2 regions of the Streptomyces sparsogenes subsp. cuspidosporus genome follow, and region 1 is predicted to be linked to the other one. Evidence: riboswitches for the same ligand, from Rfam matches in the RefSeq annotation. Region 1 holds a riboswitch; the other holds the start of a gene.
The links. Region 1 has a riboswitch for thiamine pyrophosphate ahead of ABFY07_RS22765 (thiamine ABC transporter substrate-binding protein). Riboswitches for the same ligand answer to the same signal wherever they lie in the genome.
Positions count from the first base shown of each region.

Region 2: another riboswitch for thiamine pyrophosphate. It lies ahead of thiO (glycine oxidase ThiO); the one in region 1 lies ahead of ABFY07_RS22765 (thiamine ABC transporter substrate-binding protein).

Region 1 is NZ_BAAASD010000019.1:92,011-107,384, reverse strand. It holds gene ABFY07_RS22805 (gamma-aminobutyraldehyde dehydrogenase) at 1-441, opposite strand, end outside; gene ABFY07_RS22800 (Lrp/AsnC family transcriptional regulator) at 620-1,093, shown strand; gene ABFY07_RS22795 (aspartate aminotransferase family protein) at 1,096-2,457, shown strand; gene ABFY07_RS22790 (ABC transporter ATP-binding protein) at 2,647-3,375, shown strand; gene ABFY07_RS22785 (hypothetical protein) at 3,357-4,601, shown strand; gene ABFY07_RS22780 (LOG family protein) at 4,693-5,832, shown strand; gene ABFY07_RS22775 (ABC transporter ATP-binding protein) at 5,888-6,919, opposite strand; gene ABFY07_RS22770 (ABC transporter permease) at 6,919-8,532, opposite strand; gene ABFY07_RS22765 (thiamine ABC transporter substrate-binding protein) at 8,661-9,743, opposite strand; TPP riboswitch at 9,737-9,841, opposite strand; gene rlmN (dual-specificity RNA methyltransferase RlmN) at 9,904-11,010, opposite strand; gene ABFY07_RS22755 (phosphatidate cytidylyltransferase) at 11,104-12,282, opposite strand; gene frr (ribosome recycling factor) at 12,282-12,839, opposite strand; gene pyrH (UMP kinase) at 12,944-13,726, opposite strand; gene tsf (translation elongation factor Ts) at 13,896-14,732, opposite strand; gene rpsB (30S ribosomal protein S2) at 14,833-15,374, opposite strand, start outside.
Region 2 is NZ_BAAASD010000037.1:22,402-37,775, forward strand. It holds gene ABFY07_RS31950 (phytoene desaturase family protein) at 1-1,499, shown strand, start outside; gene ABFY07_RS31955 (hypothetical protein) at 1,759-2,733, opposite strand; gene metF (methylenetetrahydrofolate reductase [NAD(P)H]) at 2,773-3,690, opposite strand; gene thiE (thiamine phosphate synthase) at 3,834-4,490, opposite strand; gene ABFY07_RS31970 (Rv2175c family DNA-binding protein) at 4,664-5,029, opposite strand; gene ABFY07_RS31975 (NAD(P)/FAD-dependent oxidoreductase) at 5,120-6,370, opposite strand; TPP riboswitch at 6,490-6,604, shown strand; gene thiO (glycine oxidase ThiO) at 6,601-7,815, shown strand; gene thiS (sulfur carrier protein ThiS) at 7,866-8,066, shown strand; gene ABFY07_RS31990 (thiazole synthase) at 8,086-8,952, shown strand; gene ABFY07_RS31995 (SRPBCC domain-containing protein) at 8,972-9,442, shown strand; gene ABFY07_RS32000 (hypothetical protein) at 9,543-10,781, shown strand; gene pknB (Stk1 family PASTA domain-containing Ser/Thr kinase) at 10,993-12,933, shown strand; gene ABFY07_RS32010 (deoxyribonuclease IV) at 13,100-13,981, shown strand; gene ABFY07_RS32015 (DUF4396 domain-containing protein) at 14,084-14,716, shown strand; gene ABFY07_RS32020 (sulfite oxidase-like oxidoreductase) at 14,735-15,358, opposite strand.

The DNA of each region.
Region 1 (15,374 bases):
CACCCCGATCGGCTCGCGCCGGATGATCGAGGTCAGCCCGTCCATGTACTCGCCGGCCGAGCGCCCCTCCAGCATCCGCGCCGCGCCCGCGAAGAAGCGGATCTGGTCGATCATGGGCGGGATCTCCTCGCTCGCGGTGAGCGCGAGCGGCTTGCCGGTGTTCTCGGACTCGACGGCCACGAGCTCCTCGGCGCGCGCCTCGAAGGCATCGGCGATCTTGAGCAGCGCCTTCTGGCGCTCGGCCGGGACCAGGTCGCGCCAGGCCGGGAAGGCGGCCGCGGCGGCCGCCATGGCGGCGTCCACGTCGGCCCGGCCGGACAGCGGGGCCGTGGCGTAGGGCTCGCCCGTGGCCGGGTTGACCACCTCCGTGGTCCGCCCGTCCGCGGCGTCCCGGAACTCCCCGTCGATGTAGTTGCGCAAACGACGCAGTTCGGTGGTCACGTGCCACCCCTCCTTGTCGGGTGTCCATTGGATGAGACACCACAGTAGTCGGCATGACGACGCTTTCAACATACCCGCCACACCAAAACAACGGAATCAGCGATATAAGGCCCTCTCGACAACGAATTTCATCGAATAAGGGTTGCGAGACGGCTGAGGCTCGTGCACAGTGGGCTCCGTGGCCACACCTGACAAGAACGGCACACCGCCGATCGACTCCGTCTCCCTGGCGATCATCGAGCAGCTCCAGGAGGACGGCCGCCGTCCGTACGCCGCGATCGGCAAGGCCGTGGGCCTGTCCGAGGCGGCCGTACGGCAGCGCGTGCAGAAGCTGCTCGACCAGGGCGTCATGCAGATCGTCGCGGTCACCGACCCGCTCACCGTGGGGTTCCGGCGGCAGGCGATGGTCGGCATCAACGTCGAGGGCGACCTCGACCCGGTCGCCGACGCCCTGACCGCCATGGACGAGGTCGAATACGTGGTCGTCACCGCGGGCTCCTTCGACCTCCTCATCGAGATCGTCTGCGAGGACGACGACCATCTCCTCGAGGTGATCAACAAGCGGATCCGCACGCTTCCCGGCGTGCGCTCCACCGAGAGCTTCGTCTACCTCAAGCTCCGGAAGCAGACCTACACCTGGGGAACGAGATAGCAATGAGCGCCGACCTCTCCACCACGGCGTACGACCACCTGTGGATGCACTTCACCCGCATGTCGTCGTACGAGAACGCCCCCGTACCCACCATCGTGCGCGGTGAGGGCGCCTACATCTACGACGACAAGGGCAAGCGCTACATCGACGGCCTCGCCGGGCTCTTCGTCGTCAACGCGGGCCACGGGCGCGTCGAGCTCGCCGAGACCGCGTACAAGCAGGCCCAGGAGCTCGCCTTCTTCCCGCTGTGGAGCTACGCCCACCCCAAGGCCGTCGAGCTCGCCGAGCGGCTCGCCGGCTACGCCCCCGGCGACCTCAACAAGGTCTTCTTCACCACCGGCGGCGGCGAGGCGGTCGAGACCGCCTGGAAGCTGGCCAAGCAGTACTTCAAGCTCGTCGGCAAGCCCACGAAGCACAAGGTCATATCCCGCGCCGTGGCCTACCACGGCACCCCGCAGGGCGCCCTGTCCATCACCGGGCTGCCGGGCCTGAAGGCCCCTTTCGAGCCGCTCGTCCCCGGCGCCCACAAGGTGCCCAACACCAACATCTACCGCGCGCCCATCTTCGGCGACGACCCCGAGGCGTTCGGCCGCTGGTGCGCCGACCAGATCGAGCAGCAGATCCTCTTCGAGGGCCCGGACACGGTGGCCGCGGTCTTCCTGGAGCCCGTGCAGAACGCGGGCGGCTGCTTCCCGCCGCCGCCCGGCTACTTCCAGCGGGTCCGCGAGATCTGCGACCGCCACGACGTGCTGCTCGTCTCCGACGAGGTGATCTGCGCCTTCGGGCGGCTGGGCACGATGTTCGCCTGCGACAAGTTCGGCTACGTCCCGGACATGATCACCTGCGCCAAGGGCATGACCTCCGGCTACTCCCCCATCGGCGCCTGCCTGGTCTCCGACCGGCTCGCCGAGCCCTTCTACCGCGAGGACAACACCTTCCTGCACGGCTACACCTTCGGCGGCCACCCGGTCTCGGCGGCCGTGGCCCTGGCCAACCTCGACATCTTCGAGCGCGAGGGGCTCAACCAGCACGTCCTGGACACCGAGGCCGACTTCCTCGCCACCCTGCGCCGGCTGCACGACCTGCCGATCGTCGGCGACGTGCGCGGCAACGGCTTCTTCTACGGCATCGAGCTGGTGAAGGACAAGGCCACCAAGGAGTCCTTCGACGCGGAGGAGACCGAGCGCGTCCTGTACGGCTACCTCTCCAAGGCGCTGTACGACAACGGGCTGTACTGCCGCGCCGACGACCGCGGCGACCCGGTCGTCCAGCTCGCGCCGCCGCTGATCGCCGACCAGGCGCTCTTCGACGAGATCGAGCAGGTGCTGCGGGCGGTCCTGACCGAGGCGTGGACCAAGATCTGAGCGCCTCCGGGCCGCCCCTTCCGACCGGCCGGATTGCGGCTGATCGGAGGAAACGGCAGCGTGCCCGCGCCGAGCCTGGGCGCGGGCACGGGCCGGAGTCCTTACCGTGCCAGTGACCCATTGGCTCTGCGGTCGTTCCCCCAACCGGGGGAACGCACGGACGATCGCAGCTGAGGCGAGGTGCTTCGCATGGTGGCTCCGCCGGACAACGACGTGCTCTGGGCACGCACCCTGACGTACGCCTACGGCGGGTCGCCCGCCCTCGCCGGCGTCTCCCTCGGCGCCCGCGACGGCGAGATCCTGGCCGTGACCGGCCCGCGCGGCTGCGGGAAGACCACCCTCCTCAAATGCCTGTCCGGCCTGCTCGTCCCGGACCGCGGGGAGGTGTGGTTCAACAGCGCCCCCGTGCACACCCTCTCCCCGCTCGGCCGCGAACAGCTCCGCCGCGACCGCTTCGCCTGGATCGACACGGAGCCCCAGCTCATCGCCGAGCTCACCGCCTGGGAGAACGCCGCGCTGCCCCTGATGCTGCGCGGCACCGGCCGGCGCGAGGCCAAGAGCACCGCGCACGAGTGGCTGGACCGGCTCGACATCGGCGAGTGCGCCCGCCTGCGCCCCGCCGCGCTCCCCCAGGCACAGCGCCAGCGCGTGGCGATGGCCCGCGCGCTGGCCTCCGCGCCCGCCGTGCTGTTCGCCGACGAGCCCACCGCCCCGCTGCACAGCACGGACCGCGCCCAGGTGCTGCGCACCCTGACCACGGCGGCCCGCTCGCACGGCATCACGGTGCTCCTGGCCACCCATGACGAGGAGGTGGCCACCCTCGCCGACCGCACCGTCGCGCTGCTGGACGGCCGCCGGGTGGGTTCGCCGCACTCCCCCGAGGCGGAGGGCAGGTCCGCGTGCTCAGTCTCCGCCTAGCCCGCGGCGCCCGGCCCCTGGCCCTGGTGCGCCGGTCACTGGTGGCGACCGCGGCGGCGGGCACGGGCTTCCTGCTGCTCTGCGCCCTCGGGTACGCGGCCGGGCATCCCGAGCAGGCCGACGACGCGGTCGTACGGCTGCTGTGGTGCGTGGTGCCCCTGGCGGCCACCGCCCAGCTCGCGGTCTCGGTCGCGCGCGCCGACCCGAGCGTCCCGTTCGGCCCGGTCTTCGCGGCGGCCGGCGGCGGCCCGGCCAGGTCCGCGCTGCTCGCGGCGGCCTCGGCCGCCCTGTCGTGCGCGCTGGGCTGTGTGCCGGCCCTGCTGGTCTTCCTGCACCTGCGGGGCGATCTGGGCGGCTCGTGGCCGCTGTGGCCCGATGCGGCGAGCGGGGCGGCGAGCGGCGCGCTCGGCGCCGGTCACCCGGTGCCCTGGGCGGCCGCGGTCACCCTGCTCGCGCTCGTACCGGCGGTGGCGGCCGCGGCCTGCGCGGTCCACCTGTGGCCCCGGGGAGCGCGGCGCGCGCGGGGGGCGCGGGGAGGCGGCCGGGCGCGGGGCGCGGAGACGGCCCCGCGCGGCGCGGCGCCGGAGTTCGCGACCCGGCGACTGCCCTGGGGCATCGCGCTGACCGCGGCCGGCATCGCCATGGAGGCGTACACGAACAACGCCGGCAGCGGCCCTCCCCCGCCCCCCGGCAGGCTGCTGCCGCTCCCCGGCCACCTGGGGAGCAGCCCGCCCGGCGTGGTGGGCGGCTGGGCGCTCACGGCGGTCGGCCTCGTGCTGGCCGGGCCCGGCCTCACCCACCTGTGCGGCAGATTGCTGTCCGCGGGCCGCCCGGGGGCGCTGCGGCTGCTGGCCGGGCGGGTGCTGCAGCAGGAGGCGGGGCGCCTGGGGCACCCGATCGGCGTGCTGTGCGCCGTCGCCTCCGGCGCGTACGCCGCGGTCCAGCTCTACGGCGCGGGCCCCGGCTCGTCCGGCGACCGCCCCTTCGGCCCGCTCACCGGCCTGGGCGCCGCGCTGATCATGATGTGCGCCACCGCCTCGGCGCTCACCGCGGCGCTCGAGACGAAGAGCGCCCGGGGCAGGACGACCGAAGCCCTGCTGCGCCTGGGCGCGCCGCCGCGCCTGCTGCGGGGCGCCGCGGCCCTGCGCGGGGTGGCCCTGCTGATCCTCCTGGCCCCGCTGGCCTGGGCGGTCGCGGAGCTGAGCACGCTCCCCTTCGACCACTGAGCCGCGCCACGCGCCACTCCGCGCCATGCGCCACTCCGCGGCCCGCCGACCGCCTCGGCCCACCGCCGGGGGCCGCCAGTAGCATGTCGCCGTGCTGACCGACGACGCTTCCACCGCCGCCCAAGACCCGTGCCCCGACCGGGAGATCGAGTCCCTGCGGGAGTTCGACGAGGTCGTGGCGCGCGGCTCACTGGCCGGGTACCGCGTCCAGTCCGTCGATCTGACGGACCGTACCCCGGCGCTGCTCGGCACGGACACCGCCGAGGCCGTCTTCCTCGGCTGCCCGATGGAGCCCGAGGCCGCCGCCAAGGTGCGGGCCGGCGGCGCGCTGGTCTTCCCGCCGGTGCCGGGACTGCCGTTCGACCCCTACCGCGGCACCCTCTACTCGCCGAGCGAGCTGTTCGAGGGGCTGGCGGAGCGGGGCTACGCGGGGACGCCCGACGCGCTCGCGTACGCCTGGTTCCAGCGGACCAAGGCCGACGGCGACATCTTCTCCTCGATGCTGCGCTCCATCCACGACGACGCCGTCTCGGACGCCCTCGACGAACTCCTCGCCGGGTCACGGGTGGTGGGTGTGATGGGCGGGCACGCCCTGGAGCGCGGCTCCGACGGGTACGCGGGCGCGGCCCGGCTCGGGCGGGCGCTGGCGCGCTCGGGGTTCACGGTCGCCACGGGCGGCGGGCCGGGCGCGATGGAGGCCGCCAACCTGGGCGCGTACGCGGCGCCGTTCGCCGACGGGATGCTCGACGAGTCCCTGGAGGTGCTCGCCAAGGCACCCTCCTTCCGGCCGTCCGTCGGGGAGTGGGCCGAGGCGGCCTTCGCGGTGCGCGAGCGGTGGCCCGGCGGCGGCACGTCGGTAGGCATCCCCACCTGGTTCTACGGGCACGAGCCGCCCAGCGCCTTCGCCTCGCACATCGCGAAGTACTTCGCCAACGCCACCCGCGAGGACGGTCTGCTGGCGCGGTCGAACGCGGGGGTGGTGTTCCTGCCGGGCGCCGCCGGGACCGTCCAGGAGATATTCGACAACGCGACGCCGAACTACTACGAGTCGCGCGGCGAGCCGACGCCCATGGTGCTCGTGGACCGCGACCACTGGACGCGCCGCCTGCCGACCTGGCCCCTGCTGGAGGCGCTCGCCCAGGGCAGGTCCATGGCGGCCCGGATCGCGCTGGTGGACTCGGTGGACGAGGCCCCCGAAGCCCTCATGTCCCTGACGGGCCTGACGGGCTGAGCGCAGGGCCTCCGTGAGGGGCGCGGGGGGGGCGCGCCCACGTCTCAGGCGCGGCTCAGGCGTCGGCGCCCAGCACCACCACGTCGCCCGCCTCGAAGGCGGCCCCGACCCGTTCCCCCTCTCCCGGCGCGTCCCGCAGCGCGCACGCCGCCTCCAGGCGCGGCGCGCCCGCGGGCTGGAGGGCGAGTGCCACACGGTCGCCTCGGAAGGTCCGCGCCAGCACCGTGCACGGCAGGCCCTCCTCGGGGGAGACGAGCCGCACCCCGGCCGGGCGGACCAGCAGTCGGCACGGCCCCGGCGGGGTGCCGTCCGGGACGGGGAGCTTGCCCCAGGGCGTATTGGCGCGCTCGCCGTGGACGACGGCGTCAACCACGTTGTCGAAGCCCAGGAAGCGGGCGACGAACTCGGTGGCGGGGCGCTGCCACACCTCCAGCGGGGTGCCGGTCTGCGCGACGCGCCCCCCGTCCATCACCACCACCCGGTCCGCGAGCGCGAACGCCTCGCCCTGGTCGTGGGTGACCGCGAGCACGGTCGTGCCCAGCTCGCCGAAGAGCCGGCGCAGTTCGACGACGAGCCGCTCCCGCAGCCCGCGGTCGAGCTGCCCCAGCGGCTCGTCCAGCATCAGCAGTTGGGGGCGCGGGGCCAGGGCGCGGGCCAGCGCGACCCGTTGCTGCTCGCCGCCGGACAGCGAGGCGACCGCCCGCCGCTGGGCGCCGGGGAGGCCGACCAGGTCCAGCAGTTCGGCGACCCGGCGCTCGGCCTCGGCGCGCGCCACCTTGCGCATCCGCAGTCCGAAGGCGACGTTGCCGCCCACGTCCCGCTGCGGGAAGAGCTGGTGGTCCTGGAACATCAGGCCCACGCCGCGCCGGTGGGTGGGCACCCCGGACTGGTCGCGGCCGGACAGCCACACCCGCCCGGTGTGGGCGCGCTCCAGGCCGGCCACGACGCGCAGCAGCGTCGACTTGCCGCTGCCGCTCGGCCCCAGCACCGACACCGTCTCGTGCTCGGCCACATGGAGGTCCACGGCGTCCAGCGCCGTGCGCTCGCCGTAGCGGACCGTCACCTCGTCCAGTCGCAGCAGGGTCATCAGAACTCCCCCGAACGGTCGGTGCGGATCCGCTCCAGGAGCAGCAGGGAAGCCGCGCACACCAGCATGAGAATCGTGCTCAGGGCCATGGCCTGGCCGTAGTTGAGCTGCCCGGCCCGGCCGAGGAAGCGGGCGACGGCCACCGGCAGGGTCGGGTGGTCGGGCCGGGCGATGAACACGGTCGCCCCGAACTCGCCCAGCGACACGGCGAACGCGAAGCCCGCCGCGACCCCCAGCGCCCGGGCGACCATCGGCAGGTCCACCTCCCGCCAGGCCCGCAGCGGGGACGCGCCGAGCACGGCCGCCGCCTCGCGCAGCCGGTGGTCCACCGCGCGCAGCACGGGCAGCATGGTCCGTACGACGAAGGGCACGCCCACCAGGGCCTGGGCGAGCGGTACGAGGATCCATGAGGCGCGCAGGTCCAGCGGCGGCTCGTCGAGGGCGATGAGGAAGCCGAAGCCGACGGTGACGGCGGAGGTGCCCAGCGGCAGCATCAGCAGCGCGTCGAAGCCCCGCACCAGTCTGCCCGCTTTCCTGGTGAGCGCCGCGGCCGCCAGGCCGCCCACCACCAGGGCGAAGACGGCCGCCACGGCGGCGTAGCGCAGGGAGTTCCAGACGGCTTCCATGGGTGCGACGAAGAATGTCCCGCCGCTGTCGGCCGCCGACTGCAGGGCGCGGTAGTACCCGAGGCCGTAGCCGCCGGGGGCGTCCAGGGAGCGCTCGACGAGGACCGCGAGCGGCAGCAGGATCAGCAGCGCCACGGAGGCGAGCACGCCCCACAGCAGCGCCCACTGGGCCGGGCCCTGGGGGCGGCGCGCGGTCCGCTCGGGGTCGACGAGCTTCAGGGCGCCCTCGCGCCGCCGTACGGTCCAGGCGTGCAGCCCCAGGACCGCGGCGACCGCGGCGAACTGGACGAGGGTCAGCACGGCGGCCGTCGGCAGGTCGAGCAGTTGCGCGGTCTCCCGGTAGATCGCGACCTCCAGGGTGGCGTACCGGGGGCCGCCGAGGATCTGGACGACGCCGAAGGAGGTGAAGGTGAACAGGAAGACCATCAGGGCGGCGGCCGCCACGGCGGGGGCCAGCGCCGGCAGCGTCACCCGCCGCCACGCGGCCAGGCGGCTCGCGCCGAGCACCCGCGCGGCCTCCTCCTGGCGCGGGTCGAGCTGTGCCCACAGCCCGCCGACGGTCCGTACGACCACCGCGTAGTTGAAGAAGACGTGCGCGAGGAGGATCGACCAGACGGTGGTGTCCAGGCGTACGCCCCACAGGCGCTCCAGCAGCCCGCCGTGGCCGAGCAGGGCGAGGAACGCGGAGCCGGCCACGACGGTCGGCAGGACGAAGGGGACGGTCACGACGGCGCGCAGCAGCCGCTTGCCGGGGAAGGCGAAGCGGGCGAAGACATACGCGCCGGGGAGCGCGACCGCAAGCGTCAGGGCGGTGGACGCGGCCGCCTGCCAGCCGGTGAACCACAGGATGTCCAGGACGGCCGGGTCGGTGAGCACCTCGCCGGCGCGGCCCAGCCGCCACTGTCCTCCGTCGCGCAGTCCGCGGGCGACGATGGCGGCCACCGGGTAGAGGAAGAACAGCGCGAAGAAGGCGGTGGGCACGGCCATCAGGGCCAGCCGCAGCGCCGCCCCGCGGAGGTCAGCGCGCCGCCGGGGGCTCGCCTTCGACGCCCCCGGCCCCACCGCCCGGGGGGCGTCGGGAACGTCGGGGGCGCCTGCGTCACGTTCGCGGCGCTTTACAGGACGAGCGAGGACCATGCCTTGACCCACTGGTCACGGTTCTTGGCGATCTTCTGGGGGGCCAGGGTGGCCGGGTCGGCGATCTGCACCCCGTACTTGGTGAACAGCTCGGGCAGCTTGGCGTCCTCGCGGGCCGGGTTGACGTACATCTTGAGTGGCACGTCCTCCTGGAACCTCTTGGTCAGCAGGAAGTCCAGCAGCGCCTTGCCGCCCTTGGTGTTCGACGCGCCCTTCAGAAGGCCGGCGAATTCCACCTGCCGGAAGCAGGTTCCCGTCGCGACCCCTATGGGGGACTGCGCGGGACGCGGCTTGGCGTCGACCACCTCGGCCGGCGGGCTGGAGGCGTAGGAGACGACCAGCGGCCGGTCGCCCTTGGCCCCGCCCGCCGAGCCGGAGAAGCGGTCGTAGTACGCCTGCTCCCAGCCGTCGACGACCTCGACGCCGTTGGCCCTGAGCTTCTTCCAGTAGCCCTGCCAGCCGTCGTCGCCGTAGCGGGCGGCGGTGCCCAGGAGGAAGGCGAGGCCGGGTGAGGAGGTGGCCGCGTTCTCGGTGACCAGGAGGTTCTTGTAGGCGGGCTTGGTCAGGTCGGCGAAGGTCTTCGGCGGGGCGAGCTTCTTGTCGGCGAAGTACTTCCGGTCGTAGTTGACGCAGATGTCCCCGAAGTCGACCGGGGTGACGCGGTGCTTCGCCGCGTCGAGCTGGAGCGCCGCCGGGACCTTGTCCAGGCCCTTGGCCCGGTACGGGGTGAACAGGTCGTTGTCGAGCGCGCGGGACAGCAGGGTGTTGTCCACGCCGAAGAAGACATCCCCCTGAGGGTGCGACTTGGTGAGGATGGCCTGGTTGACGGCCGCCCCGGCGTCGCCGCCCGGCTGGAGCCGCACCTTGTAGCCGGTCTTTCGGGTGAACTCCTTCAGCACGGCCTTGGAGGTGGCGAACGAGTCGTGCGAGACCAGGGTCACGGTCTTGGACCCCGAGCCGCCGGAGGAGCCGGAGGAGTCCTCGCCGCAGGCGACGAGGGTGGTGAGGCCGAGCGAGCCGAAGAGGGCGGTGGCGACGGCATGCCGAAGACGGCGGTTCATACGATCTGACTCCCTACGCCGGTATGACCCGGATCAGGTCCGAGGGTCTGCGGCCGGGCCGCACTCTCAGCGCTGTTCGCGCTCCCCTGTCGGAATGTTCATTTGTTCGAGCTGGTGCCTCGTGTACGAGGCGGTGCCAGGGCACCGTATCAGCCGGGCCTCAGCGCTCGGCCGCCGCCAGCTGCCCGCAGGCCCCGTCGATCTCCTGGCCCCGGGTGTCCCGGACGGTCACGGGCACGCCGTGGGCCTCCAGGGCGGCCACGAACGCCTTCTCGTCCTCCGGCCTGGACGCGGTCCACTTGGAGCCCGGAGTCGGGTTGAGCGGGATCAGGTTGACGTGCGCCCGGCGCCCCTTGAGCAGCCGTCCCAGCAGGTCGGCCCGCCACGCCTGGTCGTTGATGTCCCTGATCAGGGCGTACTCGATGGAGACGCGGCGGCCCGACTTCTCCGCGTACTCCCACGCCGCGTCCAGGACCTCGCGGACCTTCCAGCGGGTGTTGACCGGGACCAGGGTGTCGCGCAGCTCGTCGTCGGGCGAGTGCAGCGACACCGCGAGCCGGCACTTGAAGCCCTCGTCGGCGAAGCGCAGCATCGCCGGGACGAGCCCGACGGTCGAGACGGTGATGCCGCGCTGGGACAGGCCGAGGCCGTCCGGCTCCGGGTCCGTCAGCCTGCGGATGGCACCCACGACGCGGTTGTAGTTGGCGAGCGGCTCGCCCATGCCCATGAAGACGATGTTCGACAGCCGCGCCGGCCCCCCGGGGATCTCGCCATCCCTGAGCGCCCGCATACCGTCGACGATCTGGTGCACGATCTCGGCGGTGGACAGGTTGCGGTCCAGGCCCGCCTGACCGGTGGCGCAGAACGGGCAGTTCATGCCGCAGCCGGCCTGGGAGCTGATGCACATGGTGACCCGGTCCGGGTAGCGCATCAGCACGGACTCCACGAGCGTGCCGTCGAAGAGCCGCCACAGGGTCTTGCGGGTGGTGTCGTCGTCACAGCTGATGTGGCGCACCACGCTCATGAGGTCCGGCAGCAGCCCGGCCGCCAGCTTCTCGCGCGCGGCGGCCGGGATGTCGGTCCACTGGGCCGGGTCGCGGCTGTAGCGGGCGAAGTAGTGGCGCGACACCTGGCCGGCGCGGAACGGCTTCTCGCCGAGGGCGGCGACGGCCTCGCGGCGCTCGGCGGGCGTGAGGTCGGCGAGATGCCGCGGCGGCTTCTTGGCTCCGCGCGGCGCGACGAAAGTGAGTTCTCCGGGCTTGGGCATGGTCTCCCCAGTGTCTCAGACGTGCGTACGGCCCCGCGCCAGGAGCGGCGCGGGGCCGAAGGGCCAGGGTGTGGGGCCGGGGTGCGGGGCCGGTCAGCCGCCGCCCACGAAGATCACCATCAGCAGCCAGACCACGGGCGCGGTGGGCAGCAGTGAGTCCAGCCGGTCCATGATCCCGCCGTGGCCGGGCAGCAGCTTGCCCATGTCCTTGATGCCCAGGTCACGCTTGATCATGGACTCGCCGAGGTCGCCCAGGGTGGCGCTGACCGCGACGGCGGCCCCGAGCAGCAGCCCGTGCCACCAGGCGCCGCCCTCGATCAGGTACTGCATGCACAGCGCGCCCGCGACCATCGCGAAGAGGATCGCTCCCAGCAGGCCCTCGCGGGTCTTGCCGGGGCTGATACGCGGGGCGAGCTTGTGGCGGCCGAAGCGCCAGCCGACCGCGTACGCGCCGGTGTCGCTGACCACGGTCAGCAGCAGGAAGACGAGCACCCGCCGCGGCCCGTCGTCGGCCGAGAGCATGAGCGCGACGAAGGTGGCCAGGAAGGGTACGTAGAAGGCCGCGAAGACCCCGGCCGTGACATCCCTGAGGTAGTTCTCCGGCGGCTCGGTCATCCGCCACACCAGCACCGCCAGGGCGGTCAGCGACACGGCCACCCACGCGCCCTCCGCACCGCGCACGTAACCGGCGACCACCATGGCGACGCCGCCCACGGCGAGCGGGACCAACGGGACGCGGATGTCCTTGCGCTCGGCCAGCCGGGAGGTCAGCTCCCACAGGCCGACGACCACGGCGACCGCTATGACGCCGACGAACACCGGCTTGTAGATGAACAGCGAGGCGACGACCACCACGCCCAGGCCGACGCCCACCCCTATCGCGGCGCGCAGATCGCGGCCCGCGCTCTTCTTCTTGGCGCCCCCGGCCTCGTCGGGGCGGTGTGCGCTGTCGGCCGGCATGGCGTCGGGTCGCTCCGGGGGCGTCGGGGGATGTACGGCGGGTTGCCGCGGGCCGCGCTCCGGCTCCCGGTCGTCGCGGAACAGGGGGCCGCTCGGCCGAGCGGCCCCCCGATCACGGTCGGCGGCATCCCGAGGGTCTCCGCCTGCGTGGGGCACGGTGGGCATGGGCCGAGTCTGCGCCGCCCCGCCCACCTCGCGCGCGGGACCCGCCGAGGGCGGGGGCACCTCCCCACGAAGCGAGGGGGAGGGCCCCTGGTCGGCCGGTCCCCGGAGGCGGGCGCTCGGCGGAGCTCCCCAGGATGAGTCGTTCATCAGACCTCGAGCAGCTCGGCTTCCTTGTGCTTGAGCAGCTCATCCACCTGCGCGACGTACTTCGCGGTGGTGTCGTCGAGCTCCTTCTCCGCCCGGCGGCCCTCGTCCTCCCCGACCTCGCCGTCCTTGACGAGCTTGTCGATGGATTCCTTGGCCTTGCGGCGGACGCTGCGGATCGAGATCTTCGCGTCCTCGCCCTTGCCCTTGGCGACCTTGATGAATTCCTTGCGGCGCTGCTCGGTGAGCTCGGGGAACACCACCCGGATGATGTTGCCGTCATTGCTCGGGTTGACGCCCAGATCGGAGTCGCGGATCGCCTGCTCGATGTTGCGCAGCGCGCTCTTGTCGAACGGGGTCACCACGGCCATGCGCGGTTCCGGAACCGAGAACGACGCCAGCTGGTTGATCGGCGTCATCGCCCCGTAGTAGTCCGCCACGATCTTGTTGAACATCGCCGGGTGCGCACGCCCGGTGCGGATCGCGGCGAAGTCCTCCTTGGCGACCACAACGGCCTTCTCCATCTTCTCCTCGGCCTCGAGGAGGATCTCTTCGATCACCACTTGCTCCTGGTGTTATCAGTAAGCAGAGCCTCGCCCCTGCGTGCGTCTTCTCCTGCACGGTGTCCGACCGGCAGGCCGTTGTCCATCCCCCGTATGAGCCGTCAGGCCCGGGAGCCCTGGTCGCTCACGAGCGTGCCGATCTTCTCACCCTTCACCGCACGCGCGATGTTCCCTTCGGCGAGAAGCTCGAAGACGAGGATCGGCAGTTTGTTGTCGCGGCACAGCGTGATGGCGGTGGCGTCGGCGACCTTGAGGTCGCGGGTGATCACCTCGCCGTACTCCAGGGCGTCGAACTTCACCGCGTCCGGGTTCCGGGCGGGGTCGGAGTCGTACACCCCGTCCACCCCGTTCTTGCCCATGAGCAGGGCCTCGGCGTGGATCTCCAGGGCACGCTGGGCCGCGGTGGTGTCGGTGGAGAAGTACGGCATGCCCATGCCCGCGCCGAAGATGACCACGCGCCCCTTCTCCAGGTGGCGCACCGCACGCAGCGGAATGTACGGCTCCGCGACCTGGCCCATGGTGATGGCGGTCTGGACGCGGGAGTCGATGCCCTCCTTCTCCAGGAAGTCCTGGAGGGCGAGACAGTTCATGACCGTGCCGAGCATGCCCATGTAGTCCGAGCGGGCCCGGTCCATGCCGCGCTGCTGCAGTTCGGCGCCGCGGAAGAAGTTGCCGCCGCCGATGACGATGGCGATCTCGGCGCCGTCCCGGACGACCGCGGCGACCTCGCGGGCGATGGCGTGCACGACATCGGGGTCGACCCCGAGCCCCCCGCCCCCGGCGAACGCCTCACCGGAGAGCTTCAGCAGGAAGCGACGGCGTTTGACCCTGCCCTGAGCGTTCTTCTCGTCGGCGGCCTGTCCGGCGCCCGCGCCCTGATTCATTGGAGATCTCCTCGTGCACATACGAAGAAGGCCACTGCCGGACGGGTCCTTGATCGACCTCTGCGGCAATGGCCTCCTCGTCACATCTGCGGCCGACCGGTTGACGGTTGGCTGCCTACGACCCTATCGGGGTCGCCGGTCATTCGCTGCTCGGCTCCGACGCCGACGCTCAGACGCCGACGCGGAAGCGCGCGAAGCGCTTGAGCGTGACACCGGCCTCGTCCAGGACCTTCTGGACGGACTTCTTGTTGTCCTTGGCGAACGGCTGGTCCACCAGGACGTTCTCCTTGAAGAAGCCGGTGACGCGACCCTCGACGATCTTCGGCAGGGCGCCCTCGGGCTTGCCCTCCTCGCGAGCGGTGGCCTCGGCCACGCGGCGCTCGTTCTCGACCGTCTCGGCCGGGATCTCGTCACGGGTCAGGAACTTCGGCGCGAACGCGGCGATGTGCTGCGCGACGTCCTTGGCGACCGTGGCGTCTTCCTTGTCGAGCTCGACCAGCACGCCGACCTGCGGCGGCAGGTCCGGGCTGGTGCGGTGCATGTACGCGGCGACGTAGCCGCCGGAGAACTGCGCGAAGCGGTCCAGGACGATCTTCTCGCCCAGGGTCGCGTTGGCCTCGTCGACGAACGCCTGGACGGTCTTGCCGGCCTCGATCTCGGAGGCGAGCAGGGCCTCCAGGTCGGCCGGGGAGGTCTTGGCGACGTGGGCGGCGATGGCGTCGGCGACGGCCACGAACTTGTCGCCCTTGGCGACGAAGTCGGTCTCGCACTTCAGCTCGACCAGCACGCCGGAGGTCTTGTCGTCCGAGATGATGGAGACGACGGCGCCGTTCTCGGCGCTGCGGCCCTCGCGCTTGGCCACGCCCTTCTGGCCCTTGACGCGCAGGATCTCGACGGCCTTGTCGACCTGGCCCTCGGCCTCGTCCAGCGCCTTCTTGCAGTCCATCATGCCGGCGCCGGTGAGCTCACGGAGCTTCTTGACGTCAGCGGCGGTGAAGTTCGCCATGATCTGTGAATCTCTTCTCGAAAGTCGAAAGCTCTACGGGGGAACGGCGGGGGTGGCGCACCGGGCGCCCTCCCCCGCCGTCACGTCGCAGCCTGAGTGGTCAGGCCTGCTCGGCGTCCGCGGCCGGGGCCTCGGCGGGCTGCTCGGCCTCGGCCGGCTGCTCGGCCTCGGCGGGCTTGGCCGCCTCGGGCTCGTCGGCCTTCTTCTCGCCCTCGAGCAGGTCGCGCTCCCACTCGGCGAGCGGCTCACCGGCGGCCTTGTCGGCCTTCTCGTCACCGGTGGCGACACCGGAGCGGGCGATGAGGCCCTCGGCGACCGCGTCGGCGATCACACGGGTGAGCAGGGTGACCGAGCGGATCGCGTCGTCGTTGCCCGGGATCTTGTAGTCGACCTCGTCCGGGTCGCAGTTGGTGTCGAGGATCGCGACGACCGGGATGCGGAGCTTGCGCGCCTCGCCGACGGCGATGTGCTCCTTCTTGGTGTCGACGATCCAGACGGCGCTCGGCACCTTCTGCATCTCGCGGATACCGCCGAGGGTCTTCTCCAGCTTGGCCTTCTCACGCGAGAGGACCAGGAGCTCCTTCTTGGTGAGGCCGGAGGCGGCCACGTCCTCGAAGTCGATCTGCTCGAGCTCCTTGAGGC
Region 2 (15,374 bases), on a different contig from region 1:
ACGAGCGCGGGCGGACCCATGGCGGCGGGGTCGGGCGCTTCGAGCGGGGCGGGTTCGCCTTCGACACCGGCCCCGGGCTGCTCCACCTGCCCGCCGTCTACCGCGATCTGTTCGTGAAGACGGGCAAGGAGACCCTGGAGCAGTGCGTCGAGCTGACCCAGGTCGACCCCGCGAGCCGGCACCTCTTCGCCGACGGCACGGACGTCCCGCTGCCCAACGCCTCGCGGGCCGGGGTGGTCCGGGCGCTGGACGACGCCTTCGGCGCGGGCGCGGGCGAGCGCTGGAGCGACCTGGTCAACCGGGCCCGCGAGGCCTGGGACGCCACCCGCAGACCGCTGCTCGAGGAGCCGCTGCGCGCGGACTGGCGGGCCCTGGGCCGCGACCCCTATCCGGCGCCCGCCCGCCGCGGGATCTCCGGCTGGCTCCGCCGGGACGGCGGGCGGCCGGCCACGCTCGCCGATGTGGCGCGCCGCGAGCTGAGGGACCCCAGGGCCGCCGCCCTGCTGGAGAGCCACGCGCTCGCGCACAGCCTCGATCCGCGCACCGCCCCGGCCGGCGCCGCGGTGCTGCCGTATCTGGAGCAGACCTTCGGCACCTGGTACGCGCGCGGCGGGATGCGGGCGCTGGCCGACGCGCTGTACGAGCGCTGCCGGGCGCGGAAGGTGAGGTTCTCCTTCGGGGCCGAGGTCGTCGGCATCCTGGAGAAGGACGGGCGCGCGGCGGGCGTGGAGCTGGCGGACGGCTCCGTGGCGGAGGCTGACGCGGTGGTGGCCGGCGTCGCCCCGGCGCTGCTGCCCGCGCTGCTGGGCGGCGCCGAGCCCTGGCGCGACGGCGATGTGCGGCCCGCCGGCGACCCCGCGACCGGAGCCGGGGCCGGAGCCGGGGCCGGCGGCGGGGCGGCGGGGCGGCTCACGGTCTTCCTCGCGCTGCGCGGTGCCCGCCCCCGGGACGCCGCCCACCGCACCGTGGTCCACACCCCGGACCGGGAGGCCGAGCTGGCGGCCGCCTTCGGCGAGGCCGGCGACGGCCGCGGGACGCGCGAGCCGTGCCCCCGCCCGACGGTGACCGTGCTGCGCCCGGACGACCCCACCACCCGCCCCGACGAGGACCACGAGGCCGTCACGCTCACCGCCACCGTCGCCCCGCACGGCCCGGTGGACTGGATCGACGGTCCGGCCGCCGAGCAGGACGCGGAGCGGCTCGTGGCGGCCGCCGAGGCGGCGATACCGGGGCTGCGCGACCGGCTGCTGTGGCGGGAGGTGCGCACCCCCGCCGACACCGCCGCGGACACCGCCGCCCCGGGCGGCGCCGTGCCCGGCCCCGCGCTGGCCGGCGCGGACGGGCGCTTCCTGCGTCCGGCGAATCTCACGCGCCTGCCGGGGCTGTATCTGGCGGGCGGCTGGGCGCATCCGGGCGGCGGGCTCGCCCATGCGGGGATGTCGGGCGCGATGGTGGCCGGGCTGATCGTCGACGGGGCGGACTGGCGCGGCTCCCAGTGACGGGAAGCGAGGCCCGCTCCCGGACGCCCGCCGGGCGTCCCCGGCGGCGCGGCTCGCCGCCCGGGCCGGCTCCGCCCCGTCCGGCCGCAGGCCCGCTCGGCCCCGGCGCGGCCGGGGCGTGCCGGACCCACCGGTCCCGCGAGGCCACGCGGGGCGCCCGCCGCGCGCCCCGGGGCCGGGGGCTTGCCCCGGCCGGGGGAAGGGGCGGGGCGGGGAGACAGACCCCGCGCCGCCCGGTGGGACCGGCAGGCGTCAGGCGTCAGTAGCGGTAGCGCTCGTCGTAGCCGCCGTTGTAGTCCTGCTGCTGGTAGGGGTACGGCGGCTGGTCGTGCGGGAGGTCGTCGCCGTCGCGCTGCTGGGGGACCCACGGCCCGCCGGGCTCCATGCTCGCCTCGGGGGCGTACTGCTGCTGACCGCCGTAGGAGGGCTCCGCCGCGTAGTGGTCGCCGAGGCCGCCCGTGCCGTACTGGTCGTGGCCGTAGGAGGCGTACTGCCCGGCGTACTGCTGGTGGGCGTATTGCTGGTCGTAGCCCGCCTGTTGCGGCTCGTACCCGGGCTGCGGGGAGCCGCCGTACGGGTCGCCGTAGCCGCCGTAGCCGTCGGTGCCGTATCCGTACTGGCCGGCGTCCGCGTAGGCGTCCTGGCCGTGGTCCTGGCCCGTGCCGTAGGCAGGGCTCCCGGCGTGGCCGTCGTGATGGCCGTCGTGATGGCCGTCGGGGGTGCCGTAGCCGCCGTAGGTCTCGTAGCCTCCGTAACCCCCGGTCCCGCCGGCCCCGGCCGTCTGCGCGGCCTGCGCGCCGTGCGCGGCGGAGTCGCCGTAGACGCCGTACTCACCCGTGTCGTCGGGCAGCGGCTCCGGCTGGTACGCGGTCGGCTCCTGCTGCGACACCGGGACCGCCTCGAGGTCGGAGACCTCGAGCGTCGGCTCGGCGTCCGGCGGGGGCGGCGCGCTCTCGCGCTCCCCGCGGCTGAGGCCCGGTACGCCGCGCAGCGCCCACCCGGCGGCAAAGCCGCGCCGGAAGGACAGCGTGACGTAGGTCTGGCCGACCGCGAAGGCGATCGCGCCCGCACCGATCACCCACACCGACGGGACGAGCACGCCGACCACCACTCCGAGGAAGCCGGTGAAAGCGAGGAGCCGCCAGCGCAACCGTGCCTTGTACTGCAGCAGCACCTCGCCCAGCAGCCACAGCGCGACGATGCCGAACGCGATGTAGAGGACCGTCCAGCCCATGCCCGCCCCTCTCGTGCGGCCGCCCGTCGGCTGCCGTCATCAGGACCGCTGATGCAGTCCCAGATTCTCGTAGATCTCCAGCGTCGCCGGGGAGTGGTTCAGCGTAATGAAGTGCAGTCCGGGGATCTCCTCGGCCATCAACCGCGCGCACAACTGGGTGGCGTAGTCGATCCCGATCGAGCGTACAGCCGCCGCGTCGTCCTTGACCGCCAGGATCCGCTCCGCGAGGTCCGGAGGGAAGGCGGCGTTGCTCAACTGCGCGAACCGCTCGATCTGCCGCACGTTCGTGACGGGCATGATCTCAGGGATGATCGGCGTCGTACAGCCCGCGGCGGCGACCCGGTCGCGGAGCCGCAGATAGTCCTCGGCGTAGAAGAACATCTGAGTGATCGCGAAGTCGGCGCCGGCGCGGCACTTGTCCACGAAGTGGCGGATGTCGGCGTCCCAGTCCGTCGAGCGCGGGTGCATCTCGGGGAAGGCCGCGACGCCGACGCAGAAGTCTCCGGACTCCTTGATCAGCTCGACCAGCTCGGCGGCGTAGGTGACGCCGTCGGGGTGGCGGACCCACTCCCCCATGGGGTCGCCGGGCGGGTCGCCGCGCAGCGCCAGCATGTTGCGGATCCCGGCGCCCGCGTACTGCCCGATGATGTTGCGCAGCTCGGCGCGGGAGTGGTTGACGGCGGTGAGGTGGGCGACCGGGGTGAGGGTGGTGTCGGTCGCGATGTGCTCGGTCACGCGCACGGTCCCCTCGCGGGAGGAGCCGCCCGCGCCGTAGGTCACGGAGACGAAGGTCGGGGAGACTGCTTCGAGCCGGCGGATGGCGTTCCACAGAGTCTGTTCTCCCTTCTCCGTCTTCGGAGCGAAGAACTCGAAGGAATACGACTGCTCGCCGGACGCGAGGAGATCACGCACGGTCCGTGCGCGATCTGTCCTGGTGGAGGCTGTGCCAAGGGCCATACGGGAAGGTTAGCCAGCGGTGGGGCGCACGCCCAGCGGGCCGAGGCGTTATGCCCCTTTCGCCGGGCGTTGGTCCGTACTGCGGACACATCGCGGGAAGAGAGCGGGTCGGCACGGCTCCGCCGGGGCGTGGCCGCGGGGGCTCACAGGGCGTGCGCGCGCACCCGCTTGGCCAGCTCGGCGGCGGCCGCGCCGGGGTCGTCGGCCTCGGTGACGGCCCGGACCACGACGATCCGCCGCGCGCCGGCCTCCAGCACCTCGTCCAGGTTGGCGGCGTCGATCCCGCCGATGGCGAACCAGGGCCGCGCGGTCCTCAGCGCGGCGGTGTACCGCACCAGCGACAGGCCGGGCGCGGGCCGCCCCGGCTTGGTGGGTGTGGGCCAGCAGGGCCCGGTGCAGAAGTAGTCGACGCCCGGCTCGGCGGCCGCGGCCTCCGCCTCGGCCGGCGCGTGGGTGGACCGGCCGATCAGCACATCGGCGCCGAGGATCGCGCGCGCGGCCGGGACGGGGAGGTCGCCCTGGCCGAGGTGCAGCACGTCGGAGCCGATGGCGTGGGCGACGTCCGCCCGGTCGTTGACCGCCAGCAGCTTGCCGTGGCGGCGGCAGGCGTCGGCGAGGACCGCGAGGTGGTCCAGCTCCTCGCGGGCCTCCATGCCCTTGTCGCGCAGCTGGACGATGTCCACCCCGGAGCCCAGCACGGCGTCCAGGAACTCCGGCAGGTCGCCCTGGCGCCGGCGGGCGTCGGTGCACAGGTAGAGCCGGGCGTCGGCGAGCTGCTCGCGGGCGGTGGTGGCGGCCATTGGGACGGCTTTCCCCCTGGGTCGGCGGTGGCGGGACGGGGTGGCGAGGGCGGCGGCACGCAGACGCCGGGTCGGCGGCGTACGGACCGGAGCGGCCGGCCCGTACGCCGCGGTGTGGTGCGGACGGATCAGACGGATGGGATGGATCGGATGGTGCGGACGGATCGGATGGCTCAGACCGCCAGCGCCTGCGCGCGGCGCTTCACCTCGGTGCCGCGATTCTCACGCAGGGCCTGGGCCGGGGTGCCGGGCAGGCTCGGGTCCGGGGTGAAGAGCCACTCCAGCATCTCCTCGTCGCTGAAGCCGTCGTCCTTCAGCAGCGTCAGGGTGCCCACCAGGCCCTTGACGACCTTTCCGTCACCGATGAACTCGGCGGGCACCTGGAGCACCCTGTTCTCGCCACGGCGCACCGCGATCAGCTGACCCTCCTTGACCAGCTGCCGCACGCGGGTCACCTCGACACCGAGCCGTTCGGCGACATCGGGGAGGGTGAGCCAGGCGGGGACGAGAGCATCGATCTTTGCGTCAATCTCGGTCACGGGACAAGCCTGCCATCTGGGACTGACAGTGGGTAGTCGGGCAGCGGACGGCGGGGCGCCCGGCCGCCGCCCGCCGGCCCGCGCGGTGGGTCACAGGACCGCCGACTTCAGCGGCACCGAGGGGTCCGCGGCGCGGGCGCGGTCCAGCCGGGCGCCCTGCTCGATCAGTTTGCGGCCCTGGGCCAGATCGCGCGGACGGCCGACCGCCAGCAGGGCGACCAGCGCCCCCTCGCGCAGCCAGCACACCGACCAGGCCGCGCCCTCCGGGTCGCCGCGCCAGACCAGTTCGTCGGCGGCGGCGTGGTGGCCCGCGTACTGCACGAAGCGGCCGAACTGCTCGGACCAGAAATACGGCACCGGGTCATAGACCGAACCGGTGAAATGCGCGGTCCGGCTGCCGACCACATTGGCGGCGACGGTGCGCGGCCCCTGGAGCGCGTTGTCCCAGTGGTGCACCAGCAGCCGTTCGCCGTAGCGGGCGGAGGGGAACGAGGCGCAGTCCCCGACGGCGTAGACGTCCGGCGCCGAGGCGCGCAGCCGTTCGTCGGCGGCGATGGACCCGTCCGCGGCCAGTTCCACGCCCGAGCCGGCCAGCCAGCCCGTGGCGGGCCGCGCGCCGATGCCGACGACCACCGCGTCGGCCCGCAGCCGGGTGCCGTCGCCGAGCAGCAGGCCCTCCTCGTCCACGGCGGCCACCCGGGCCCCGGTGACCAGCTCGACGCCGTAGTCGGCGTACCAGCCCGCCATGGGGGCGGCGACCTCGGCCGGGAGGGCGCCCGCCAGGGGGCGGTCGGCGGCCTCCACGACGGTCACGGCGCAGCCCGCCTCGCGCGCCGCCGTGGCGAACTCCGCGCCGATCCAGCCCGCCCCGACCACCACGACCGCGCGCTGCCCGGCGAGCACCGGGCGCAGCCGCTCGGCGTCGTCGAGCGTCCGCAGCAGGTGCACGCCGGGCACGCCCTCCGCGCCGGGGAGGGTGATCGGCTCGGCGCCGGTGGCGATGACCAGGACGTCGTACGGCACCGGGCCCGACGAGGTCTCCAGCCGCCGTGCCCCGGTGTCCAGGCCGGTGACGGACACGCCGAGCCGCAGCTCGACGCCGAGCGCGGCGAAGTCCACGTCGAAGGCGGACCCGTCGGCCTTGCCGAGCAGCACGGCCTTGGACAGCGGGGGCCGGTCGTAGGGCTGGTGGGCCTCGGCGCCGAGCAGCAGGACACCCCCGGTCCAGCCCTGCTCGCGCAGCGCGACGGCGGTCTGGACCCCTGCCATTCCCGCGCCGACGATCACCACCTGCTGTCCGCCGCCCCCCGGGGACGCCGGCTTCGTCGTCTCATCGCTCACACGATCACTGTAGGGCGGCGCGCGGGGCCGACCGGTGGAACGACGGACGAGATCTCCGGCACAGCGGGCGAGGGGGCTGGTCTTCCGGGCGGTTCCGGGCTCGTACTAGGGTGGCGGGACGAAGCACTCGCGGGAGCCCGGACGCACCGGGCTGAGAGGGAGGCTGGAGCGGCCTCCGACCGTACGAACCTGATCCGGGTCATGCCGGCGAAGGGAGGGGCGTCACGCCCATGCACGCATCGCACACCTCGGGAGAGCCCGGCGGGCCGTACGACGCGCTGGTCGTCGGAGGCGGGGTCATCGGCCTGGTCACGGCCTGGCGGGCGGCCCAGCGGGGGCTGCGCACCGCGGTCGCCGACCCGGCGCCCGGCGGCGGCGCGGCCGAGGTCGCGGCGGGGATGCTCGCGGCCGTCACCGAGCTGCACTACGGGGAGCAGACGCTGCTCGCCCTCAACCTCGCCTCCGCGCGCCGCTATCCGGAGTTCGTGGCCGAGCTGGAGGAGGCAAGCGGCCAGGACGTCGGCTACCGCGCCTGCGGCACGCTCGCCGTGGCGTTCGACCCCGACGACCGCGCCCAGCTGCGCGAGCTGCACGACTTCCAGCGGCGGCTCGGGCTGGAGTCGCACTGGCTGACGGGGCGCGAATGCCGGCGCCTGGAGCCGATGCTCGCGCCGGGCGTGCGCGGGGGCCTGCGCGTGGACGGGGACCACCAGGTCGATCCGCGGCGGCTGACGGCGGCACTGCTCACGGCGTGCGAGCGCGCGGGCGTCGTCTTCCACCGCGCCCGCGCGGAGCGGCTCACGCGCGCCGCGGACCGCGCGACCGGCGTCGAACTCGCCGACGCCACCCGGCTGACGGCCGGGCGGACCGTCCTGGCCGCGGGCAGCCTCAGCGGACGGCTCGCGGGCGTCCCCCCGGAGGCGCTGCCGCCCGTGCGCCCCGTCAAGGGTCAGGTGCTGCGGCTGCGGGTGCCGCCCGCGTACGCGCCGTTCCTGTCCCGGACCGTACGGGCCCAGGTGCGCGGCGGGCACGTCTATCTGGTGCCGCGCGAGAGCGGCGAGCTGGTCGTCGGCGCGACCTCGGAGGAGCTCGGCTGGGACACCACGGTCACCGCCGGCGGCGTCTACGAACTGCTGCGCGACGCCCATGAGCTGGTGCCCGGCATCACCGAGCTGCCGCTCGTCGAGACCCGCGCCGGGCTGCGCCCCGGCTCCCCCGACAACGCGCCGCTGCTGGGGCCGAGCGCGCTGCCCGGCCTGCTCATGGCCACCGGCCACTACCGCAACGGCGTCCTCCTCACCCCCGTCACGGGCGATGTCATGGCCGAGGTGCTGACGAGCGGTGAGCTGCCGGACGAGGCCCGGCCGTTCTCGCCGCGGCGCTTCCCGGCCACCCGGACCGACGTCCCGCCCGCCACCCCCGTACCGCAGGAGCAGCCCGTATGAGCACCCCCGGCACCGGCCCCAGCCCCGCCCCCGACCCCGGCACCGGCTCCATGACCGTCTCCCTGAACGGCGAGCCCCGTGAGCTCCCCGGCGGGACCACGCTCGACGTGCTGGTCGCGGAGCTGACCCGGGCGCCCTCCGGCGTCGCGGCGGCCGTCAACGAACAGGTCGTCCCGCGCGGACAGTGGCCCGCCACGGCGCTCGGCGACGGGGACCGGGTCGAGGTCCTCACCGCGGTCCAGGGAGGCTGACCCCCGGATGGCCGACACCATGCGCGACACGACGCACGAGACGCCGTACGCCCCGCCCTACGCCACGGCGCCGTCCCCGGCGGCCGACCCCGGCCCCGACCCGCTCACCATCGCGGGCACCGCGTTCTCCTCCCGCCTGATCATGGGCACCGGCGGCGCGCCCAGCCTGGAGGTGCTGGAGCGCTCGCTGCTGGCCTCCGGCACCCGGCTCACCACCGTCGCGATGCGCCGCCTCGACCCGACCGTGCAGGGCTCGGTCCTTTCGGTGCTCGACCGGCACGGCATCCGGGTGCTGCCCAACACCGCCGGGTGCTTCACGGCCGGCGAGGCGGTGCTGACCGCCCGGCTCGCGCGGGAGGCGCTCGGCACCGACTGGGTCAAGCTGGAGGTGGTGGCCGACGAGCGCACCCTGCTGCCCGACCCGGTCGAGCTGCTGGACGCCGCCGAGACGCTGGTCGACGACGGCTTCACCGTCCTGCCGTACACCAATGACGACCCGGTGCTGGCCCGCAGGCTGGAGGAGGTGGGGTGTGCCGCGATCATGCCGCTGGGCTCCCCCATCGGCTCCGGCCTGGGGATCCGCAACCCGCACAACTTCGAGCTGATCGTCGAGCGGGCCACCGTCCCGGTGATCCTGGACGCGGGGGCGGGCACCGCCTCGGACGCCTCCCTCGCCATGGAGCTGGGCTGCGCGGCGGTCATGCTCGCGTCGGCCGTAACCCGCGCCCAGGAGCCCGTCCTGATGGCCGAGGCCATGCGCCACGCGGTCGCGGCCGGCCGGCTGGCCCACCGCGCCGGCCGCATCCCGCGCCGCCGTTTCGCCCACGCCTCCTCACCCGCGGAGGGCCTCGCCGCGCTGGACCCGGAGCGCCCGGCCTTCGGGTAGGGGGCGGTAGCGTGAGGGCATGGTGGCCGACCGGATCGAGCGCGAGGTGTACGTCCCGGCGCCCGTGGACCGCGTGTGGCGGGTGCTGACGACCCCGGAGCACGTCCGCGTCTGGTACGCGTTCGAGGGGTGCGAGATCGACCCCCGGCCCGGCGGGACGCTCCGCTTCCGCTGGGACGAGAAGGGCGAGTTCCACGGCCGGGTGGAGAAGGCGGTGCCGGACGCCCTGTTCCGCTTCCGGCTCGCCCAGGAGCCTGACCACCCCCTGGCCCCGGGTCCGGGCTCGGGCTCTGGCTCGGGCGACTCGACGCTGGTGGAGTTCGTACTCTCGGCCGAGGGCGGCGGCACGCGGCTGCGCGTGACCGAGAGCGGCATCCGGGAACTGTCGCTCCCGGACGAGGCGAAGGCCAAGCACGCGGAGTACGCCGCCGCGACCTGGGCCACCGCGCTCGAGGAGCTCGCCGCGCTGGCCGCGGCGTCGCACAACTAGGGCCGGGCCCGGCGGCCCCGAACGTCCGGGCGACCGTTTTCGACACCCTGGTGGACCGTTCCAGAGGTCGCCCCTTTTGTGCGCGTTTAGGCTGTATGCCGTGGCGCGAATACACAAGATCATCCCGTTACTGACGGTCGTCGTCTTCGTGTTGTTGCACGTCTTCGCCTATCCGGGCACACGCTTCTCCAACGACTCCTACCGCTACGCTCGCTCCGCGTACGTGTTCCTGGGCGTCCCCTACCGGAAAGCCCAGGACAAGGCGCTACGGGCCTACTGCGCGGACACGGCGGCCATGCTTCGGCGAAACCGCATGCTGCATCAGATCGACTTCCGGGCCCCGGTGCGCCGCCATGAGTTCCAGGACTGCCTGGCGCAGCATGCGGACGGTCTCAACCCCAGCAACCCGCGGTACGAGGCGATCTTTCATGCCCGCCCCGCCTATCCCCTGGTGGCCGCGCCGTTCGTCCGGCTCCTGGGGGCCAAGGCCGGACTGACGGCCGTCGCCCTGGGTTTCACGGCACTCGGAGGGCTGTTGGTCCTGCTGCTCCTGCGCGCGCTGCGGGCACCGCCTCCGGTGTCATGGCTCGGCCAGTGCCTGTACTACGTCACGCCCATCGGGCTGTGGGGCAGCCGGCCCATGACGGAAGGTCCGGTGACCGCCCTCATGGTGGCCATGCTGCTCGGCGCGGTCTGGCTGCACCAGGGGCGGCGGGTGGCGGGAACCCTGCTGAGCGTGGGTGCCTTCGCGCTCGGTTTCGCGGTCAAGTACTCGAGCTTCGCCCTGGTGGGGCCATGCCTGGTGGCGGCGAGCGCCATGGCGCTGATCCTCGTGCCACAGGCCCGGCACAAGGGCACGCGCTGCCTGCTCATCGTCTCGCTCTTCGAGTCCTTGGCCGCCTTTGCGATGAGCAGGGCGCTCCGCTTGCCCGGCTTGGAGGATTCTCTCCAGGACACCTTCTCCCTCCATTGGACCTACGCCGAAGTCGCCGACCCGTGGCGCCGGTTGCTCCGGCTCGATGCCAACTACTGGTGGCAGTGGCTCCAGGGAGAGGCGCTGGCCCCCTCTCTGCTCTTCCTCCTGGCGCTGGGCGTCTGGGGCGCGATGAGCCGCTCGCTGCCCGTCGCGCTGTGCCTGATCGCCGTGGGCGGTACGGGCCTGCTGACGACCGCGGCCCATCCGGTGGCGATGGAGGGCGACCGGCTCTACGTGCAGCTCTGGTTGATAGTTGTCGTCGGGCTGCCCCTTCTGGTCGAGCGGCTGCGCGTGAGCGGCTCGGCTTCCGGCGCGCTGCCCGCGCGAAGCGATCCCCCGCTGAAGAGCGAAGGGCGCCGGTGAAGAACGGCTCGCCGCAAGCGATCGCCGCCGACCGCCCCTCGTCGTGCCGAACCCTGGACCACGGGGCGGCGGTCGAACCCGCCCGGATCAGCGGCCGAGTGGGCGCCGTCCGGGCGCGGGAGCGGCGCCGGTGTCACCGTTCGGCACCAGTCCCGCGCGCGGGCGGCGCGGGTGGCCTGGCGTGTCGTGGCGGCTCGTAGACTGCACTCTCGTGGATACGACCCTGCATGACCCCCTGGTCGGGCAGCTGCTCGACGGCCGCTACCGCGTCGAGGCGCGCATCGCCGCGGGCGGCATGGCGACGGTCTACCGGGCCGTCGACACGCGGCTCGACCGCGTGCTGGCCCTCAAGGTGATGCATCAGTCGCTCGCCACCGACGACGCCTTCGTCGAGCGCTTCATCCGTGAGGCGAAGTCCGTGGCCAGACTCGCCCACCCCAATGTGGTGGGCGTCTTCGACCAGGGCACCGACGGCTCCCACGTCTACCTCGCGATGGAGTACGTCGCCGGGTGCACGCTGCGCGATGTGCTGCGCGAGCGGGGGGCGCTGCAGCCGCGGGCCGCGCTGGACATCCTGGAGCCGGTGCTGGCCGCGCTCGGGGCGGCGCACCGCGCGGGGTTCGTCCACCGGGACATGAAGCCGGAGAACGTGCTGATCGGCGACGACGGCCGGGTGAAGGTCGCCGACTTCGGTCTGGTGCGGGCCGTGGACACCAACACCAGCGCCTCCACCGGCAGCGTGCTGGGCACCGTCTCCTACCTGGCGCCCGAGCAGATCGAGCACGGCACGGCCGACACCCGCGCCGATGTCTACGCCTGCGGCGTGGTGCTCTACGAGATGCTGACCGGGTCCAAGCCGCACACCGGCACCACCCCGGCGCAGGTGCTCTACCAGCGGCTGAACGAGGACGTGCCCCCGCCGTCCGCGCTCGCGCCGCAGGTCGCCCCGGAGCTGGACGGCCTGGTCGCCGCGGCCACCGCGCGCGAGGTCGGGCGGCGTCCGGCCGACGCGGTGGAGCTGCTCGGGCTCGCGCGGACGGCGCGCGCCGCGCTGACCGAGGAGCAGCTCGACGCCGTGCCCCCGCAGGCCACGGCGGAGGCGCGCGACAGCTCGGAGGACCGTACGAGCGTGATCCCGCGCCCCGTCGGGGCGACGGCCGGGCCGGTGCCCGCCGACGAGGAGCGGCTCGAGCTCACCAGCCGGCTGGAGCTGCCCGCGGAGCCACCGGAGGCGGCGCGCCCCGGGCGGCCCGCCGGCCGGGGCCGGCTGCCGCGCCGCGGGATCGTGACGATCGTCGTCGGGGTGCTGCTCGCGCTCGGCATCGGGGTGGGCGTCTGGTACATCAATTCCGGCCAGTTCTCCAAGGTGCCCGCCGTGCTGGACCTGCCGGAGGCGAAGGCCAGGAAGAAGCTGGAGGACTCCGGCTTCGATGTGAAGGTCGTCTCGGAGTTCAGCGATGTGGTGGACAAGGGCAAGGTGATCTCCACCGACCCGGACGTCGGTGAGCGCATCCGCGACACCGGCACGGTGACCCTCCACGTCTCGCGCGGGCCGCAGCGCGCGGAGGTACCCAATGTCGTGGGCATGCCGTTCAACAAGGCGAAGCAGCAGATCGCGGACGCGAACCTGTCCGTGGGCAAGGTGACCAAGCGCTTCAGCGCCGAGACCCCCCAGGGCTCGGTGCTCAGCACCGACCCGGTGGCCGGCACCGAGCGCAGGCCCGACACACCCGTGGGCATCGTGGTCAGCATGGGCAGTCCGATCGACATCCCCGACGTGGTCGGTGAGTCGGAGGACGACGCCCGGTCCGAGCTGGGGGACGCGGGTTTCAAGGTGAAGATCGCGAAGCGGCGGGTCTTCTCCGACGAGGACAAGGGCTCGGTGGCCGCGCAGTCCCCCAACGGCCAGGCCGCCAAGGGCGACACCGTGACGCTGACCCTGTCCAAGGGCCCGGAGATGATCGAGGTACCGGACGTCGAGGGCGAGTCCGTGGACGACGCCACCAAGGCCCTGGAGGCGGCGGGCTTCGAGGTGAAGCTGGACAAGCCGCTGCTGTTCCCCGGGGACAAGGTCACCGACCAGTCGGTGGACGCCGGGGACGAGGCGCCCAAGGGCAGCACGATCACGATCAAGGTCAAGGGCGTCTTCTAGGCCACCACGCCAGTGACTTTGCGGTGAGTATCGGACAGCGACACGCCGACACCACGGCGTGTCGCTGTCCGATACTCACCGCAGCTCTTCCAGGCTCTGCCACGAACAGCATCCGCCGCCCGGGCCCGGCGCACCGGCGCCGGGCCCGGGCTGGCACCCTGGGCTCGTGAGTACGCCCAAGAACCGCGCCCGCGCCCGCAATCCGGTCGGCGGCCACATCCGCGTGGCCGGCGGCCTGGCCACCATCGGCCTGCCCTACACCCGCGACATCGGCGCCGAGGCCGTCCAGGTCTTCGTCGCCAACCCGCGCGGCTGGGCGACCCCGCGCGGTGTGGAGGCGCAGGACGAGAAGTTCCGCGCGGCGTGCGCCGACCAGTCGATCCAGGCGTACGTCCACGCCCCCTACCTGATCAATTTCGGCTCGCACACCCCCGAGACGGCCGAGCGGTCGGTCGACTCGCTGCGCCACTCGCTGCGGCGTGGCCGCGCCATCGGCGCGCTGGGCGTCGTCGTCCACACCGGCTCGGCCACCGGCGGGCGAGCGCGGTCCACGGCGCTCGCCCAGGTACGGGAGCGGATGCTGCCGCTGCTCGACGAGCTCACCCACGAGGACGACCCCTGGCTGCTGCTGGAGCCGACGGCGGGGCAGGGCACCTCACTGTGTTCGCGGGTCGAGGACCTCGGCCCGTACTTCGAGGCGCTGGACCGGCATCCCAAGCTGGGCGTCTGCCTGGACACCTGCCATGTGTTCGCCGCCGGTCACGACCTGGCGGCGCCGGGCGGGGTGAAGAAGACGCTCGACGAGCTGGTGTCGGTCACGGGCAAGGGCCGGCTGAGGCTGATCCACGCCAATGACTCCAAGGACGTCGCGGGCGCCCACAAGGACCGGCACGAGAACATCGGCTCGGGCCACATCGGCGCCGAGCCGTTCCGGGAGCTGTTCCGGCATCCGGCGACGAAGGGGGTGCCGCTGGTGATCGAGACGCCGGGCGGCAAGGAGGGGCACGCGGCGGACGTGGCCCGGCTCAAGGGGCTGCGCGACGGCTGAGCGGGTGAGGAAAAAAGACGGGTGGGGAATACCCCTGGGGGGTATATGGTTGGAGGACAACAACGACGCCAACAGAAGCGCCACCACCTCCGGAGGCATCCGATGGAGCGGCACGACGTCCAGCCCGGACATGAGCACCACCAGCCCAGCCGACCCGAGCAGACCGACCAAGGCGACCACACCGGCCACCCAGGCCACCCAGGCCATGCAGGCCACGCCGGTCACCCCCGCCACCCACGCCACGCAGACGACACCAGCCATGCCGGTCACACCGGTCACCCCGGCCACACAGGCCACGCCTCGGCGAGCTGGGCCATGGCCGCCCAGGCCACGCTGCACTGCCTCACCGGCTGCGCCATCGGCGAGATCCTGGGGATGGCCATCGGCACCGCGCTGGCCTGGCACAACGTCCCGACGATGATCCTCGCGATCGTGCTCGCCTTCGTCTTCGGCTACTCGCTCACCATGCGCGGCGTCCTGCGCGCCGGGCTCGACATGCGCACCGCCCTGCGGGTCGCCCTCGCGGCCGACACCGTCTCGATCGCCGTGATGGAGCTGGCCGACAACGGCACCATCCTGGTCTTCCCGGGGGCGATGGACGCGACGCTGTCCGACGCGCTCTTCTGGCTCAGCCTCGCGCTGTCCTTCGTGGTCGCCTTCGCCGTGACCACGCCCGTCAACCGGTGGATGATCGGCCGCGGCAAGGGGCACGCCGTGGTGCACCAGTACCACTGAGGCCCGCCCGCCTCCGGGCTACAGCTCCGGGCCGTCCCCCGGCTCCTCCTGGTAGGAGTAGCGCTGCTCACGCCACGGGTCGCCGATGTTGTGATAGCCGCGCTCCTCCCAGAAGCCACGGCGGTCGGCGGTCATGTACTCCACGCCCCGGACCCATTTGGGCCCCTTCCAGGCGTAGAGGTGGGGGACGACCAGCCGGACCGGAAATCCGTGCTCGGCGGTGAGCAGCTCGCCGTCCTTGTGGGTGGCGAAGATGGTCTTCTCGGCGGCGAAATCCGAGAGCCGCAGATTCGAGCTGAAGCCGTACTCGGCCCACACCATCACATGTGTGACCCCGGGAGCGGGCGGCGCGAGTTCCAGGATCCGGCGCGCCGCCACTCCGCCCCATTCCGCGCCCAGCATGCTGAATTTCGTCACGCAGTGCAGATCGGCCACGACGGTGGAGTACGGCAGCGCCGAGAACTCCTCATGCGTCCAGCCGCGCTTTTCCCCGTCGGCCGTGGCGCCGAAGACCCGGAACTCCCACCGGTCGGGCTTGAACTTGGGGACCGGCCCGTAGTGCGTCACCGGCCAACCGCGCTGCAGCCGCTGCCCCGGAGGCAGCTGTCCGAGTTCCCCCTCGCGGCTTTCCGACTGACCCATGGCCTCCATGGTGTCA